2 regions of the Pseudomonas xanthosomatis genome follow, and region 2 is predicted to be linked to the other one. Evidence: predicted binding sites of a transcription regulator. Region 2 holds the regulator's gene; the other holds the start of a gene.
The links. Region 2 encodes sigma-54, which starts transcription at its own class of promoters, with help from an activator protein. Its sites were predicted from a motif close to ANTGGCATNNANNTTGCTNT; they were not measured.
Positions count from the first base shown of each region.

Region 1: glnA (type I glutamate--ammonia ligase) is a predicted target of sigma-54. The motif match lies at 1,456-1,475, and genes of this name have one in related genera.

Region 1 is NZ_CP077075.1:876,886-880,296, forward strand. It holds gene glnA (type I glutamate--ammonia ligase) at 1-1,358, opposite strand, end outside; gene thiI (tRNA uracil 4-sulfurtransferase ThiI) at 1,851-3,305, shown strand.
Region 2 is NZ_CP077075.1:5,540,574-5,543,984, reverse strand. It holds gene rapZ (RNase adapter RapZ) at 1-365, opposite strand, end outside; gene ptsN (PTS IIA-like nitrogen regulatory protein PtsN) at 368-832, opposite strand; gene hpf (ribosome hibernation-promoting factor, HPF/YfiA family) at 844-1,152, opposite strand; gene KSS93_RS24480 (RNA polymerase factor sigma-54) at 1,231-2,727, opposite strand; gene lptB (LPS export ABC transporter ATP-binding protein) at 2,901-3,411, opposite strand, start outside.

The DNA of each region.
Region 1 (3,411 bases), 1.3 Mb from region 2:
ACCTTGATTTCTTCTTCGCTCTTCAGCTCGATGAAGGCATCGATGAAGTCGTCGGAGAACACGCCGCCCTTGGTCAGGAACGCACGGCCTTTGTCCAGCTCTTCCAGGGCCTCTTTGAGGCTGCCGCAAACCTGCGGGATGTCCTTGGCCTCTTCTGGCGGCAGGTCATACAGGTTCTTGTCGGCGGCATCGCCTGGGTGGATCTTGTTCTGGATGCCGTCCAGGCCAGCCATCAGCAGGGCCGCGAAGGCCAGGTACGGGTTGGCCGATGGGTCCGGGAAGCGCGCTTCGATACGGCGGGCTTTCGGGCTGCCGACGTAAGGAATGCGGATCGAGGCGGAACGGTTGCGGGCCGAGTAGGCCAGCATGACCGGGGCTTCGAAGCCTGGGACCAGACGCTTGTACGAGTTGGTCGACGGGTTGGTGAAGCCGTTCAGGGCCTTACCGTGCTTGATGATGCCGCCGATGAAGTACAGGGCGGTGTCGGACAGGCCGGCATAGCCTTCGCCGGAGAAGGTGTTCTTGCCTTCTTTCCAGATCGACATGTGCACGTGCATGCCCGAGCCGTTGTCTCCGTACAGCGGTTTCGGCATGAAGGTGGCGGTGCGGCCGTAGGCGTCGGCAACGTTGTGCACGACGTATTTCAGGGCCTGTACTTCGTCAGCCTTCTTCACCAGGGTGTTGAACTTGACGCCGATTTCGTTCTGGCCGGCAGTTGCCACTTCGTGGTGGTGAACTTCGACGGTCTGACCCATTTCTTCCAGTGCGTTGCACATGGCAGTACGGATTTCGTGGTCGTGGTCGAACGGCGGAACCGGGAAGTAGCCGCCTTTGACGCCCGGGCGGTGGCCTTTGTTGCCGCCTTCGACGTCAGCACCGGTCATCCACGAGCCTTGCTCGGAGAAGATCTTGAACATCGAGCCGGAGATGTCCGACTGGAACTTCACTTCGTCGAAGATGAAGAACTCAGGCTCTGGGCCTGCGAAGACGGTGTCACCGATGCCGGTGCTCTTCAGATACTCTTCGGCGCGCTTGGCGATCGCACGTGGGTCGCGATCGTAGCCCTGCATGCTCGACGGGTCGACGATGTCGCAGGTGATGATCAGGGTCGGTTCTTCGGTGAACGGGTCCAGTACGGCGGTTTCGTCGACCGGCATCAGGATCATGTCCGATGCTTCGATGCCTTTCCAGCCAGCGATGGAGGAGCCGTCGAACATCTTGCCGACTTCGAAGAAGTCTTCATCCAGGCCATCACGCGCCGGCATGGTCACGTGATGCTGAGTGCCTTTGGTGTCCGTGAAACGCAGATCAATCCACTTGACGTCATGATCTTTGATGAGTTGAACCGACTTCGACATGTTGTCCTCCGGATGGTCTAGGGTGCGTCACAACGCTGCCCTGGAAAAAGGGTGTCGCCGGGCGCGGATAGTCGGCCAAGCTTACCTGCCTCACAAGGGAGCAAATTGCATGCCAGTGCCCGAAAATGGCGAGGGCGGGATAAAAGGGGGCGTTTGCGGGCATTTGGCGGTGGGCGGCAGAGGAAAAGCGCACCGCAAAGATGCGTTATTTGGCGTTAAGGCACCATTATGGTGCACTCCTTGAGTGGTGTGCTTCGTTTGAGGGCCCTTTCGCGGGCAAGCTCGCTCCCACAGGGTCTGGCATGGCCTAGAGAAGTTGCACGGTCCCTGTAGGAGCGGGCTTGCCCGCGAAAGGGCCGGAACAGGCGGCACAAAACGCAACCCCTGCATTTATCTCAACGCTCCTGTACAAAAGTTGCTCAAAACCTGAGCAATTTCCGCTATAATTCGCGCCCCCTATTTTTGGCAGGCCCTGCGCGCGCTGTTAAACCAATGAAACTTATCGTCAAAGTCTTCCCAGAGATCACCATCAAGAGCCGACCGGTGCGCAAGCGCTTCATTCGCCAGCTCGGCAAGAACATCCGCAACGTGCTCAAGGACCTTGACCCTGAGCTCGCGGTCGATGGTGTCTGGGACAATCTCGAGGTGGTCAGCCGCATCGAGGACGAGAAGATCCAGCGCGAGATGATCGAGCGCCTCACCTGCACCCCGGGTATTACCCACTTCCTGCAGGTCGAGGAATACCCGCTGGGCGACTTTGACGACATCGTCGCCAAGTGCAAGCAGCACTTCGGCCACCTGCTGGCCGGCAAGCGCTTCTCGGTGCGCTGCAAGCGCGGCGGCCACCATGACTTCACCTCGATGGACGTCGACCGCTACGTCGGCAGCCAGCTGCGCCAGCAGTGCGGCGCCGCCGGCATCGACCTGAAGACGCCTGAAGTCGTGGTGCGCATGGAAATCCGCGACCAGCGCCTGTACGTGATCCACAACCAGCACAACGGCATCGGCGGCTACCCGCTGGGCGCCCTGGAGCAAACCCTGGTGCTGATGTCCGGCGGTTTCGACTCCACCGTGGCGGCCTACCAGATGATGCGCCGCGGCCTGATGACCCACTTCTGCTTCTTCAACCTCGGCGGGCGTGCCCACGAGCTGGGCGTGATGGAAGTGGCGCACTTCTTGTGGAAGAAGTACGGCAGCAGCCAGCGCGTGCTGTTCATCAGCGTGCCGTTCGAAGAAGTGGTCGGCGAGATTCTGAACAAGGTCGACAACAGCTACATGGGCGTGACCCTCAAGCGCATGATGCTGCGCGGCGCCGCGCACATGGCCGAGCGCCTGCAGATCGACGCCCTGGTTACCGGCGAGGCGATCTCGCAAGTGTCCAGCCAGACCCTGCCGAACCTGTCGATCATCGATTCGGCCACCGACAAGCTGGTGCTGCGCCCGCTGCTGGCCAGCCACAAGCAGGACATCATCGACCAGGCAACCGAAATCGGCACCGCCGACTTCGCCAAGCACATGCCTGAATACTGCGGCGTGATTTCGGTGAACCCCACCACCCATGCCAAGCGTCACCGCATGGAGCACGAAGAAAAGCAGTTCGACATGGCCGTGCTGGAACGTGCCTTGGAGCGCGCCAAGTTCATCTCCATCGACCACGTGATCGACGAGTTGGGCAAGGATATCGAAATCGAGGAAGTGGCCGAGGCACTGCCTGGCCAGATCGTCATCGACATCCGTCACCCCGATGCCCAGGAAGACCAACCCTTGGCGCTGGACGGTATCGAAGTCCAGGCCATGCCGTTCTACGCCATCAACAGCAAGTTCAAGCACCTGGACCCTACGCGCCAGTACTTGCTGTATTGCGACAAAGGTGTGATGAGCCGTTTGCACGCACACCACCTGCTCAGTGAGGGACATGCCAATGTGCGTGTTTATCGTCCGGCATAAGACGCCAGGGCTGTATGGCGGCAGCATCCGCCATCGCCCTCCCGACCACCGGGCCCGCTGAGCCTAAAAGCGTACATATTCGCCGCCTACACTAGGTGGCAACCGA
Region 2 (3,411 bases):
CGGATGGCCTCGGCCAGCGAGCGGCTCTGGTTGGTCAGCGGGTGGCGGCGGCGGGTTTCGGAAAAGCGCTTGAGCAGGGTGTCTTCGTCAGCGTCCAGGTACAGCACGTCACACTGGATATGCCGGGCGCGTGCTTCTTCCAGCAGTTCGGGGAAGCGTGACAGGTGGCTGGGCAGGTTGCGCGCATCGATCGATACCGCAACCTTGGGCTGCAGCAGCTCGGTATTGATCAGCGCGTTCTCCGCCAACTGCGGCAACAACCCGGCGGGCAGGTTGTCGATGCAGTAGAAACCGTTGTCTTCCAGCACGTCCAGGGCGGTGCTCTTGCCGGAGCCGGAGCGGCCGCTGACGATGATCAGGCGCATGGTCAGTGCTCGTTCTGTACGTCCAGGACAACCTGGAACAGGGCCTCGCTGCTGTCGGCGGCGCGCAGGCGATCGCGGACCTCCTTGCGATCGAGCATGCTGGCGATCTGGCGCAGCAGTTCAAGGTGGGCATCGGTGGCTGCTTCCGGGACCAGCAGGACGAACAGCAGGTCAACCGGGGCGCCATCGATGGCGTCGTAATCGATGGGGGCGTCCAGGTGCAGCAGCGCGCTTACCGGTGCGGTGCAGCCTTCGAGCCGGCAGTGGGGGATGGCGATGCCATTGCCAAAGCCGGTGGAGCCCAGTTTTTCGCGAGCGATGAGCTTGTCGAAGACGTCTTGCATCTCCAGCTCGGGTACTTGCTCGGCGATCAGGTTGGCGACCTTTTCCAGGGCGCGCTTTTTACTGCCACCCGGCACGTTCACGAGGGAACGGCCGGGGGTCAGGATGGTTTCAAGTCGGATCATGGATGAGGGGATCAGCGGGCGGCTGCGCCTTGCAGCAGGCTTTGCTGTTTTTCCTTGTGTTTTTTCAGTTGGCGGTCGAGCTTGTCAGCCAGGGCATCGATCGCGGCATACATGTCGGTGTGTTCGGCGTTGGCGACCACTTCGCCGCCGGGGATCTGGAGGGTTGCTTCAACCTTCTGCTGCAGCTTTTCGACTTTCATGATCACCGTTGCATTGGTGATCTTGTCGAAATGCCCTTCCACGCGGGCGAGTTTCTCGAGCACGTAATCGCGCAGTGGTTGGGTAACTTCTACATGCTGGCCACTGATGTTGACTTGCATACAGCTTCTCCTTTGTTGCCCGTGCATAAAGAGGCAGGTGTTGCACCTGCCACTGAAACGCTGTGGCACATCCCGGGGCTACATCAGTCGCTTGCGCTCGCTTGACGGGGCAATCCCCAGCGACTCGCGGTACTTGGCGACGGTGCGACGGGCTACCTGGATGCCTTGTGCCTCCAGTAAACCAGCGATCTTGCTGTCACTCAATGGCTTTTTTTGGTTTTCCGCGGCGACCAGTTTTTTGATGATCGCGCGGATCGCCGTGGACGAGCATTCGCCGCCTTCGGCTGTGCTGACGTGGCTGGAGAAAAAGTATTTCAGTTCGTAGATGCCGCGCGGTGTGTGCATGTATTTCTGCGTGGTAACCCGCGAGATGGTCGACTCGTGCATGCCCACCGCCTCGGCGATGTCGTGCAGCACCAACGGCTTCATCGCCTCGTCGCCGTGGTCGAGGAAGCCGCGCTGGTGCTCGACGATCTGCGTGGCCACCTTCATCAGCGTCTCGTTGCGGCTTTGCAGGCTCTTGATGAACCAGCGCGCCTCCTGCAACTGGTTGCGCATGAAGGTGTTGTCGGCGCTGGTGTCGGCGCGGCGCACGAAGCCTGCGTATTGCGGGTTGACCCGTAGCCGCGGGATGGCTTCCTGGTTGAGCTCCACCAGCCAGCGGTCGCTGTCCTTGCGCACGATCACATCCGGCACCACGTATTCGGGCTCGCTGGACTCGATCTGCGAGCCTGGGCGCGGGTTGAGCGTCTGCACCAGTTCGATGACCTGGCGCAGCTCGTCTTCCTTGAGCTTCATGCGCCGCATCAGCTGGCTGTAGTCACGGCTGCCGAGCAGGTCGATGTAGTCGGTGACCAGGCGCTGGGCCTCGGCCATCCACGGTGTGCTGGCCGGCAGCTGGCGCAGTTGCAGCAGCAGGCATTCGCCCAGCGAGCGGGCGCCGATACCGGCCGGTTCGAACTGCTGGATGCGGTGCAGCACCGCTTCGACTTCATCCAGCTCGATGTCGAGCTCGGGGTCGAAGCCTGCGCAGATTTCTTCGAGGGTGTCTTCGAGGTAGCCCTGGCCGTTGATGCTGTCGATCAGGGTGACAGCGATCAGGCGGTCGGTGTCGGACATCGGCGCCAGGTTCAACTGCCACAGCAAGTGGCTTTGCAGGCTTTCGCCGACCGAGGTGCGGGTGGTGAAGTCCCACTCGTCGTCATCGTTGCTGGGCAGGCTGCTGGCGCTGGTCTGGTAGATGTCTTCCCAGGCAGTGTCGACCGGCAGTTCGTTGGGGATGCGTTCGGCCCACTCGCCGTCTTCGAGTTGCTCGCTGTTGTTGCTGGCGGCTTCCTGGAAGCTGGTGTCCTGAACTTCGGCGACCGGCTTGTTCTCGGCGTTGTCCGCCATCGGGTCGCTGTTGTCGAAATCTTCGCCGTCTTCCTGACGTTCGAGCATCGGGTTCGACTCCAGCGCTTCCTGGATTTCCTGCTGGAGGTCCAGGGTGGAGAGCTGGAGCAGACGGATGGCCTGTTGCAACTGCGGGGTCATCGTCAGTTGCTGGCCCATTTTTAGGACGAGCGATGGTTTCATGGCTGGGGCTTAATACCTTGTTCGCCGGCGCGCATGCGCCATCCACTACATGTAGGGCGCTTGGGCGCCGACTTTAAGCAAGTTATATGCCTGAAAATGCAGCGTTTGCCTAGAGCACTGTAACACTTAAGCCTGCGATGGCTTGGTGCGCCAGTGCTCCGGGCAGGCCCTGATCAGAGGCGGAACTCGTGACCCAGGTAGACTTCCTTGACCAACTGGTTGGCCAGGATGGTCTCGGCATCGCCTTCGGCGATCAGCTGGCCGTCGTTGACGATGTAAGCGGTCTCGCAGATATCCAGGGTTTCGCGAACGTTGTGGTCGGTGATCAGTACGCCGATGCCCTTGTTCTTGAGGTGGTGGATGATCTGTTTGATGTCGCCCACGGAAATCGGGTCGACACCGGCAAAAGGTTCGTCCAGCAGGATGAACTTGGGTGCGGTGGCCAGGGCGCGGGCGATCTCGACACGGCGTCGTTCACCACCGGACAGGCTCATGCCGAGGTTGTCGCGGATGTGGCTGATGTGGAACTCCTGCAGCAGGCTTTCCAGCTCCTTGCGCCGGCCTTCGCGGTCGAGGTCCTTGCGGGTCTCGAGGATGGCCATGATGTTGTCGGCCACCGACAGCTTGCGGAAGATCGAGGCTTCTTGCGGCAGGTAGCCGATGCCTGCCTGGGCGCGGCCGTGC